Sediminicoccus sp. KRV36: one gene and its partner. The protein of the gene in region 1 interacts with the protein of each later gene in a pairwise test. Links are inferred from orthologs where the notes say so. Each region holds a gene or a part of one and is shown on either strand. Other genes may lie near its edges.

What was found. The genes of interacting proteins can lie anywhere in the genome.
Region 2: the proteins of LHU95_RS15845 (region 1) and LHU95_RS23080 interact in binary tests that used the Escherichia coli proteins (3 or more experiments, as listed by UniProt). The link is inferred for Sediminicoccus sp. KRV36 from one-to-one orthologs.

The regions. Positions count from the first base shown.
Region 1 is NZ_CP085081.1:3,338,813-3,346,122, reverse strand. The notes cover bases 1-2,815. They hold LHU95_RS15845 (P-II family nitrogen regulator), read right to left. Parts: upstream 1,670-2,815; coding sequence 1,331-1,669; downstream 1-1,330. Other genes in these bases: LHU95_RS15840 (aminotransferase), read left to right, coding at 1,960-2,815; glnA (type I glutamate--ammonia ligase), read right to left, coding at 1-1,183. Outside these bases: more of LHU95_RS15840, read left to right, coding at 2,816-3,150; LHU95_RS15835 (hypothetical protein), read left to right, coding at 3,155-3,403; LHU95_RS15825 (tripartite tricarboxylate transporter substrate-binding protein), read left to right, coding at 3,862-4,830; LHU95_RS15820 (ATP-binding protein), read left to right, coding at 4,881-7,097; LHU95_RS15815 (response regulator), read left to right, coding at 7,094-7,310. UniProt on the Escherichia coli protein: P-II indirectly controls the transcription of the glutamine synthetase gene (glnA). P-II prevents NR-II-catalyzed conversion of NR-I to NR-I-phosphate, the transcriptional activator of GlnA. When P-II is uridylylated to P-II-UMP, these events are reversed.
Region 2 is NZ_CP085081.1:4,860,652-4,863,958, forward strand. It holds LHU95_RS23080 ([protein-PII] uridylyltransferase), read left to right. Parts: upstream 1-341; coding sequence 342-3,107; downstream 3,108-3,307. Other genes in the region: mutS (DNA mismatch repair protein MutS), read left to right, coding at 1-331.

The sequences.
Region 1 (7,310 bases):
CGGGGTGGATCTTGTTCTTGATGCCATCCAGGCCCGCCATCAGCATCGCCGAGAAGGCGAGGTAGGGGTTGGCACCCGGATCGGGGAAGCGAACCTCGACGCGCTTGGCCTTCGGGTTCGTCGCATACGGGATGCGGCAGGAGGCGGAGCGGTTGCGGGCCGAATAGGCCAGCAGCACAGGGGCCTCGAAGCCCGGGATCAGCCGCTTGTAGCTGTTGGTCAGCGGGTTGGTGAAGGCGTTCAGTGCCTTGGCGTGCTTGATGATGCCGCCGATGTAGTAGAGCGCCATCTCGCTGAGGTCGGCATAGGCGTTGCCGGCGAACATCGGCTTGCCATCCTTCCAGATGGACTGGTGCACGTGCATGCCCGAGCCGTTGTCGCCGTAGATCGGCTTCGGCATGAAGGTGGCCGACTTGCCGTAGCTGTGCGCCACATTGTGGATCACATACTTGTAGATCTGCATGTGGTCGGCCTGCAGCACCAGCGTCCCGAACTTGGTGCCGAGCTCATGCTGCGACTGCGCCACCTCGTGGTGGTGCTTCTCGCCGACGACGCCCATCTCGATCATGGTCGAGAGCATTTCGGCGCGCAGGTCCACTTCGCTGTCCACGGGGTTCACCGGGAAGTAGCCGCCCTTGACGCCCGGGCGGTGGCCCATGTTGCCCTCGGGGAAGTCCTTCATCGAGGCGCCGGGGCCTTCGATGCTGTCCAGGCTGAAATGGCCGAAATTGCCGCCCGTGCCGAACTTCACATTGTCGAACACGAAGAACTCGGCTTCCGGGCCGAAGAAGGCGGTGTCGCCCAGGCCCGTGCTCTTCAGGTATTCTTCGGCCTTCTTGGCGGTCGAGCGCGGGTCGCGGTTGTAGCGCTGGCCGGTCGAGGGCTCATAGATGTCGCAAAACAGGATCAGCTGCGGCTTGGCCGAGAAGGGGTCCATGCAGGCCGACGCCGCGTCGGGCATCAGGATCATGTCGGACTCGTTGATCGCCTTCCAGCCGGCGATGGAGGAGCCATCGAACATGATGCCTTCCTCGAAGGTCTCTTCCTCGACGGTCGAGACGTGCTGGGCCGTGTGCTGCCACTTGCCGCGCGGGTCGGTGAAGCGGAAGTCCACATACTCCACGCTGTTCTCCTTGATCATTTCCATGACCTTGGAGACGCTCTCGGGGGAATTCATCGCCATGTCGTCTCTGTCCTGTTGCCTGCGTCCCTGTGGAAATTTCCCCGCGGGCGCGTCCCGCATGGGCGCCGCCTTGCTGGCCAGGGACGCCCCCAGGGCCGGCATGCGACGAAAATCTCGCCCCTCCCGAGCCCGGGAGAGGCAGCAACCTCAGACCGCGTCCTCGCCCCGCTCGCCGGTGCGGATACGGATCACCTCGGCAATGTCCGAGACGAAGATCTTGCCATCGCCGATGCGGCCGGTCCGGGCAGCGGCCTGGATGGCCTCGACAGCGCGTTCCAGCATGTCATCGGCGCAGATCACCTCGATCTTTACCTTGGGCAGAAAGTCCACGACATACTCGGCGCCGCGATACAGCTCCGTATGGCCTTTCTGCCGGCCGAAACCCTTGGCCTCAAGCACCGTCAGGCCTTGCAGGCCGATCTCGTGCAGGGCGTCCTTCACCTCATCGAGTTTGAAGGGCTTGATGATGGCCTCGATCTTTTTCATCGCATCCAACATGTCTGTGCCTGGGCGAATGACTGGCCCATGACGTTTCCCGATTGGCCCCGGTGGCGATGCTTGTCGCCAGCAGTAAGCCGACAGCCTTTTGCACGCGGCGGCCAGCGGGCGCAATCGTGTCAGGAGGTGGTTCCAGGCTGTTTGCCCGAGGGGCAAGCCCGAAAGACGGGCATGCTGCCCGGGATAAAGGCAGCTGGACGGCCCAATCCTTGCGTGGTCGGGGGGGGATCGCCATGCTAAGGCGCGTAACAATCCACTCGCGCCAAGGTATGCCGCCGATGAAGCCGATGAACGAACTGCTCTCCGCCACGGGCACGACGATCTTCACCGTCATGTCCGCATTGGCGGTCCAACATGGCGCCATCAACCTCGGCCAGGGCTTCCCGGATTACGATGGCCCGCCCGATGTGCTCCAGGCCGCGGCCGACGCGCTGATGGATGGCCGCAACCAATACCCGCCCATGACCGGCGTGCCCGAGCTGCGCCAGGCCGTCGCCACCGCCAACCAGCGCTTCTACGGCATCGAGGTGGACCCCAATGCCGAGGTCATCGTCACTTCCGGCGCCACCGAGGCGATCACGGCAAGCCTGATGGCCGTGCTCAATCCGGGCGATGAGGTCGTGCTGATCGAGCCGCTCTATGACACCTACGCCCCCACGGTGAAGCTGCTGGGTGCCATCCCGCGCATCGTCCGCCTCAACCCGCCCAAGTGGGAATTGCCGCGCGCCGAACTGGCCGCCGCTTTCGGCCCCAGGACCAAGGCCATCCTGTTCAACACGCCAATGAACCCGACGGGCAAGGTCTTCACCGCCGCCGAGCTCGCCTTCATCGCCGATCTCGTGACGCGGCACGACTGCTACGCCATCTGCGACGAGGTCTATGAGCATCTGACCTATGATGGCTGGAAGCATATCCCGCTGATGACGCTGCCGGGCATGCGGGAGCGGTGCCTGCGCATCGGCAGCGCGGGCAAGACCTTCAACCTGACCGGCTGGAAGGTCGGCTATGTCACCTGCGACCGCGCATTGGCGCCCAATGTGGCCAAGGCGCACCAGAACCTGACCTTCACCACGCCGCCCAACCTGCAACGCGCGGTGGCCGTGGGGCTCGCCAAGGATGATGCCTATTTCGCCTCGCTCGGTGCCGATCTCGCGGCACGCCGGGATATCCTCTCGGCTGGGCTCACCGAATTGGGCTTCAACGTCCTGCCGGCCATGGGCAGCTATTTCGTGACGGCCGATATCCGCTCGATTGGCTTCACGGGCGATGACGTGGCCTTTTGCCGCGCCCTGACGGAAGAGGCCAAGGTGACGGCGATTCCCGTCACGGCCTTCTATGCCGGCGAGAATCCGCCCAATCACTACGCCCGCTTCGCCTTCTGCAAGAATGAAAGCGTTCTGCGCGAGGCACTCTCCCGCATCGGCCGCTGGATGGCGGCGCGCGGGCAAGCCCGCCGGGTCGCCGGATAAGGCCATGAGCGCCACTGGCATCACGCCCGATGCGCTGGCGCTGGCGACGGGCAACCTGCTGCGCTGGATCGCGGCCGAACCGCGCGTCTATGCCCAGACCATGGAGGCTTGGCGCAGCTCCTGCCCGCGCCTCTCGGTGTGGGAGGATGCGCTGCTGGATGGTCTCGTCGAGATCGTGCCCGGCGCCGGCGTCATGTCGGATGCGCGCATCCATCTGACGGCGCGGGGAAGGGCTGTGCTGGCGGCGGGTTGACGCAGGCGGCAGAGCGGGCCTATCCAGCCCGCCGTGCGGCGGTCGTAGCTCAGTTGGCAGAGCGCCAGGTTGTGGTCTTGGATGTCGCGGGTTCGAGCCCCGTCGATCGCCCATCCGCACATTCAGTTCAGCCCTTGCCCGGGCCGAGCGGCGCCTTGCAACGCGCGCTGACGAGGCTTCCGCCCGCTTCTCGAAGCACCCCGGGCGAACCGCCGGGCGTGTTTCCGGCAGTGTGGAGGTGCCGCGTTGGCCGGGCCATGTGCGGCCTGCCTTCCACCCGGCTCTTGGCCGGACCGGCCCCAGTGCCAAGGCGGTGCGCGGATGCTCTCCGCCGTGTGGAAGCCTCCGGGCAGGTTGCGCTTGGCGGGCTGCGCGACCGGAACCACGGAACTCTGCGTGCTGTCCCCAGGCGGCTGAAAGCCTGCTACACCAGCGCAAAATACACCCCGGAGGAAATCATGTCCCTGCGCCGCGCGCTGACGGCGGGCCTGCTCGCCCTGGCCCCTGCTGTCCTGGCCGAGCCTGCCGCCGCCTTCCCCGAACGGCCCATCCGCCTGGTCGTTCCCTTTGCCGCCGGAGGTGCCACGGATGTCGGCGCCCGCGTGCTGGCGGAGGCGATGTCCGCGCATCTGTCGCAGCCCATCGTGGTCGAGAATCGGGTGGGCGGGGCCGGCATCGTGGCGTCTGAGGTGGTGGCGCGCGCTGCCGCGGATGGCCACACATTGCTGATCAACAATACCTCCCATGCCGTGCTGCGCCTCGTTGTTCCCAATGCGCCGATTGACGTGACCACGGCCCTGACTGCCGTTTCCGTCCTTTCGGAGATGCCGATGGTCATGCTGGTCGCGAATAATCATCCGGCGCGGGACGTGCGGGAATTCATCACCATGGCCCGCGCGGCGCCGGGCCGCTTCGACTATGGCAGCACGGGCGGCGGCGGCACGCTGCAGATGGCGGCCTTGCTGTTCCTGCAGTCCGCCGGGCTGGATCTCAACGAAATTCCCTATCGCGGCGGCGCGCCTGCCACGCTCGATCTCGCGGCCGGGCGCATCGCCATGGTGTTCGACGTGGCACTGACCGGCGTGCAGACCGCGCGCGGCGGCCAGGCGCGCGCTTTCGCCGTCACCAGCGCCGGCCGGAGCCCCGCCCTGCCGGAGGTGCCGAGCCTGCGCGAGATCGGCCTGGATGCCGAAATGAACGTCTGGCAAGCAATCTTTGCGGCCAGCTCGACGCCCGCCCCCATTCAGGCTGCCCTGCACCGCGCCATCGCGGCGGCCATGGGCACCGAGGCGATGGCCCGCCGCATGGCCGAACTCGGCGTGGACCGCATCCTGGCCAGCCGGCCTGAAGCCGCCCAGCCCTATGTGGCGGCGGAGGTGGCTCGTTGGGAGGGCCTGCTGCGTGGACGGATCAACCCCGCCCGGTAACATCCTGTGCCTTGGCCTGGGGGGGGCTGCTCTGGCATGGTGCCGACGTCATGCGCACCCCCAAACCGGCCCGGAGCCTGCGCCGCCATTTGCTCAGGCTGGCGGTTCTTCTGCTCGCCCCCGCGATCCTGCTGGGGGGGTGGCTGACCTTCGAACTCGCCGCCCGCCTGAAATCCGACACGGAGGAGCTGCTCGCCGGCGGCGCGCGGGCCCGGGCGTTGGCGGTGGGGCGCGAATTGGAAGCCGCGGTGCTGTTGCTGCAATCGCTGGCCACTTCGCCCCATCTGGATGGCGGGGAAGCCGGCTATATCGCCTTTCATGCCCAGGCAAGGGAGGTGGTGGCGCCGCTCGGCAGCTTCGCGATTTTTGTGCGGCGGGAGGAGCCGCGGCGGCAATTGGTGAATAGCCGTCTGCCGATCGGTGCGGCCTTGCCGAGCATGCTGGAGAACGGGCCGGCGGGCGAGGCGATGCGAAGCGGCAGTCCCGCCTTCCTGGGGCCGGTGGTCCTGCCGGGCATCGAGCAGAGCCTGGCCAGCGTGGCTGTGCCGGTCCGCCGCCATGGTGAGGTGATCGGCGCCTTGGCCATGCCGATCCAGCCGGGGCGCCTGGCTGCGCTGCTCCGCCAGCCGGTCGGGCGGGTCGGCTCCATGGGGTTCATTCTGGCGCCACCGGATCGCCCCGTGGCCAGCCTCGCCCTGGCCGGGGGGATGACAGATATGCGGGAGGTTCCCGCCGGTTTCGTGGAGCGCCTGGGCGACGAGCCACGCGGCACGCTGCGCGGGCCGGCGCCTGATGGCCAGCCGATGCTGATGGCTTTCGAACGTGTGCCGATCAGCGGCTGGATCGTCATCCTCGGCGCCACCCGCGCCCAGGAGCGGGCCGCCTGGCTGGCCCCCGCGCTCAATGCGGCGCTGCTGGGCCTGATCCTGGTGCTGCTCCTCGCGTTGCTGACGGCCTGGTTCATTCACCGCCTGATGACGCCGCTCTCCGGTCTGACCGGGGAGATGCCGGGCCTGCCGGCAGGCAGCATGCGGGTCGCGGAATTCGAGGCCCTCGCCGTCGCGGTCGCCGAATCCCGCAGCGCGCCCCTGCGGGAGGCTGAGGCGTCGCGCGCCCTGGTCGCGCAGACCATCGCCCTTGCGCGGGAAGTGGAGGACGACCGGCAGTTGTTGCGCTCGGTCATGGAATCCGTGCCGGACGAGATTTTCGTGAAGGACGCCGAACTGCGCTATGTGATGGTCAACCGCGAGGTGACCCGCGTCATGGGCCGGGCCGAGCGAGACATCCTGGGCCAGACGGATGACGCCCTGTTGCTGCCGGAGCTTGCCCGGACGCTTGATGAGATAGACCGGGAAACCATGCGCAGCGGCGTGGTGCAGGAGTATGAACGCAGCCTCATCATGCCAGGGCATCCCGACGAAGCGCGCAACTACTATGTGGTGAAGGCGCCCTGGCGGGACTCGACGGGCCAGGTGGTCGGCCTCGTCGGCGTCGCGCGGGACGTGACGCGCCGCCGCGCGACCGAGGCGCGGCTGCGCCAGGCGGAGGAGGCGATGCGCCGCATCGCGCGGGCCGATACGCTGGCCGCGATGAGCCTCGGTGTTGCGCATGAACTGAACCAGCCGCTGACGGCCGCGGGAAATTTCCTGCGCGCGGGGATGCGCATGCTGCAGGCCGAACAGCCCGACGCGGCGCGCATCGCCGCCGCGCGTGAGGCGATGCGCGAAGCCGCCGCCCAGGCGCTGCGGGCGGGTGAAATCCTGCGCCGCCTGCGCGATTTCATCGGCCGCGGCGAAACCGAGCAGCGCCTGGTTTCGCTCGGGCCGCTGGTGGCCGATGGCGTGGCGCTGGTGACCGTGGCCCAGGGTGCCGCGGCACCTGCCATATCCCTCGACCTCGCGGCGGCGGGCTGCCTCGTGATGGCCGACGAAGTCCAGTTGCAGCAGGTTTTCGTCAACCTGTTGCGCAACGCCATCGAGGCGACGGAGGGTCTGGAGGAGCGCGGCATCGTGGTGAGCCTGCGGCGTGAGGGTGGGCGGGCCCTGTTGAGTTTCAGTGACGCAGGGCCGGGCCTGCCGGCCGAGGTGCGCGCCCGCCTGTTCCAGCCATTCGTCACCACCAAGGAACATGGCATGGGCATCGGTCTTTCGATCTGCCGTGCCATCGTGGAAGCGCATGGCGGGAGGATCGCGGCGGCGCGGGGCGAGACGGGGGGCACGGTGATCCGCATCGAATTGCCACTCAGCGAAGCGGCGCTCGCCGCATGAACACCCTGCTGGTGCATGTGGTGGATGATGACGAGGCGGTCCGCCGCTCCCTCGCGATGCTGCTCGATTCCATGCACTACCGCGTGGCGACCTACCCGAGTGCGGAAGCCCTGCTGACCATTGCCGCGACGCCGGAGGGGCTGGAGGCCGGCTGCATCCTGGTGGATGTGCGCATGGAAGGCATGGACGGGCTCTCCTTGATCGAGGCCTTGC
Region 2 (3,307 bases), 1.5 Mb from region 1 along the record:
CGAATGGCGCGGCGAGGTGATCTTCCAGCACGCCGTGGCCCCGGGTGCGGCCGAGAAAAGCTGGGGCGTGCATGTCGCCAAGCTGGCGGGCGTGCCGGCGCCGGTCCTGAAACGAGCGGCCTCCGTCCTCGCTTCCCTGGAGGCGCGGGCGGCGGCCGGGGCTGATCCGCTGGCGGCTGAAATGCCGCTCTTTGCCCGCCCGCCCGTCCAGCCGGCGCATCCGGCCCTGGCCGCGCTGGCAACGCTGGACCTGGATACCCTGTCCCCGCGCGAGGCGCAGGAAGCGCTTTACAACCTCAAGGCTCTCGCGGACGGCAAGGAAGCTCTGTAGTGTGACTGTCATGAGGACCGCGACGGCCGAACGGGCCGAGCAAAGCTTGCTGGAAACGCTGCTTCCGGGTGGTGCGCCGATCGCGCGCGACATCGCCCTGGGGATGCTGCGCCGTGAGCTGGGCGGCGTGCAGGCCTTGGTCCAGAAAGCCTTCGAAGCGCGCGAAATCCATGGCCTGACGGCGGCACGGCGCCTGGGCCACCAGATGGACCGGCTGATGCTGGTGATCCAGGACTACGCCTCGGCCATGGTGCCCAATGCGGCCGGCGCGCGCATGGTGGATTACGCCCTGGTGGCGACGGGCGGCTACGGCCGCGGCGTGCTGGCCCCGCATTCCGATATTGACCTGCTGTTCCTGACCCATCGCGAGCCCGGGCCCCGCACGCGGCGCATGATCGAGTTCATGCTCTATCTGCTCTGGGATCTGGGCCTCAAGGTCGGCCACGCGACGCGCAGCCCGAAGGAATGCATCAGCGAGGGGCTGAAGGATGCCACCATCCTGACCGCGCTGGTGGATGCGCGTTTCCTCTCGGGCGATGCCGTTCTCTTTGCTGAATTCCAGGCCGAGTTCCAGGCGCTGCGCAGCGAAGGCGGCCTCGCACCCTTCCTCACCGCCAAGCGCGCCGAGCGCGCCACCCGCCATGCGCGCTATGGCGAGAGCCCGTTCCTGGTGGAGCCGCATGTCAAGGAAGGCCGCGGCGGCCTGCGGGACCTGCAGACGCTCTACTGGCTCGCCCGCTATGCCTTCGGCGTGGCCCGGATGCCCGAACTGGTTGGCCCCGACAGCCCGGGCGGCGGGCTGCTGCTGGAGAGCGAGGCCCGCGCCATCCGCCGCGCCTGGGATTTCCTCTGGACGCTGCGCTTTCATCTCCACTACGTCACCGGCCGCGCCGAGGAGCGCCTGACCTTCGACCTGCAGCCCGTCGTCGCCGCCCGCATGGGCTACACGCGGCACGGCGCCCAGGATGGCGCCGAACGTCTCATGAAGCATCTGTTCCTCACCGCGCGTGAAGTGGTGCGCCTCTCCCGCGTGCTGGAGCCCGCGATCGAGCGCGCGGCCCTCGGCCCCCCCGCTACGCTGCGCGGCGGCGATGAGGGCCTGGCCGAGCTTGGCCTCGCCTTCGCCGACGGCAAGCTGGTGGCCGCCCCGCCGGATCGCAATTTCGCGCATGAGCCGATCCTGATGCTGCGCATGGTGAAGGCCGCGCGAGACCGCTGCCTGGCCATCCACCCCCTCGCCATCCGCGCGCTCATCCGCCATTCGCGCCAGGCCGAGCGCCTGCGTGGCGATGCCGAGGCGAGCACCATCTTCCTCGACCTGCTGATGGGCAAGGATGCCGCCAAATGGCTGCGCCTGCTGAATGAGGCAGGCTTCCTCGGCCGGTTCCTGCCCGAATGGGGGCGTATCGTCGGCCTCATGCAGTTCGATACCTATCATGTGTTCACCGTGGATGAGCACACGATCGAGGCGATCGGCATCCTCAAGCAGGTCGAGCGCGGCGATCTGAACGAGATCGCGCCTGTCGCCACCGAGCTCATGGGGCAGTTGCAGTCCCGCCGGGCGCTGTTTGTCGCGACCTTGCTGCATGACATCGCCAAGGGGCGCGGTGGGGATCACAGCGAAATCGGCGCGCGCCTCGCGCAGGAGATCTGCCCGCGACTGGGCATGACGGCCGAGGAGACGGAGACCGTGTCCTGGCTGGTGCTGCACCATCTGCTGGTCAGCCAGACCGCCTTCAAGCGCGACATCGAGGACCCCAAGACCATCCTCGACATCGCCGACCAGGTGCAATCGCCCGAGCGGCTGCGCCTGCTGCTGGTGCTGACCGTGGCCGACATGCGCGCCGTCGGGCCGCGTGTCTGGAATGCCTGGAAGGCGACGCTGCTGCGGGAGGTGTATTGGCGCGTCTCCGAAGTGCTGGCCGGCGGCATGACCGTGCCGGAGCGCGATGTCCGCGTGGCCCGCGCCAAGGAATCCGCCGCCGCCATGCTGACGGCCTTCACACCCGCCGAGACCGAGATGTTCATGGGGCTGGGCTATCCTGGCTACTGGCTCTCCTTTGACAGCGAGACGCATGCCCGCCACGCCGGCATCATCCGCGAGGCCGAGGCGGATGGCGCCCCCCTGACTGTCCGCACCCGCGTGCTGGCCGAGCGGGGTGTGACGGAGGTCACCATCTATTGCAGCGACCATCCGGGCCTGTTCAGCCGCATCTCCGGCGCGCTGGCCGTGGCGGGCGCTTCCATCGTGGATGCGCGCATCCACACGCTGACCAATGGCATGGCGCTGGACACCTTCTGGGTGCAGGACAGCGCCGGCGGGATTTTCGAGGCGCCGCATCGGCTGGCGCGGCTGGCCGTGCTGATCGAGCAGGCGCTCTCCGGCCGCCTCAAGCTGGCGGCGGAAATCCGCAAGGTGCGGCGGGAGCCGGCGCGGCTGGCGGCGGTGACGGTGCCGCCGCGCGTGGTGGTGGATAACTTCGCCTCCAACACGCACACCTTGATCGAGGTAAATGGCCGCGACCGGCCAGGCCTGCTGCATGATGTGACGGCGGCGATTTCCGAGCAGGGCCTGCAGATCGCCAGTGCCCATATCACCACCTATGGCGTGCGCGCGGTGGATGTCTTCTACGTGAAGGACGTGTTTGGCCTGAAGGTCGAGAATGAGCGCAAGCTGGGGCCGCTGCGCGCGGCCCTGCTGGAGGCGCTGACCCCTCCGGGTGCCCCCGGAGGCGGGCCTTCGCCCTATCGCGAGGCGGCGGCGCCGGACCTATGAGGGGGAAGGCCAGGGCGCTGCCCTGGACCCGCTGGGACCCCCATGATCGGGGTTTGCTGCCCCAGACCCCATTCATGGGCTTGCAAAGGACTGGTCCTTTGCCGGGGTTCAAGGGGCGGCGCCCCTTGCAGGTTGACTTGTTCAAGGGGCGGCGCCCCTTGCAGATTGACTTGTTCAAGGGGCAGCGCCCCTTGCTGGAC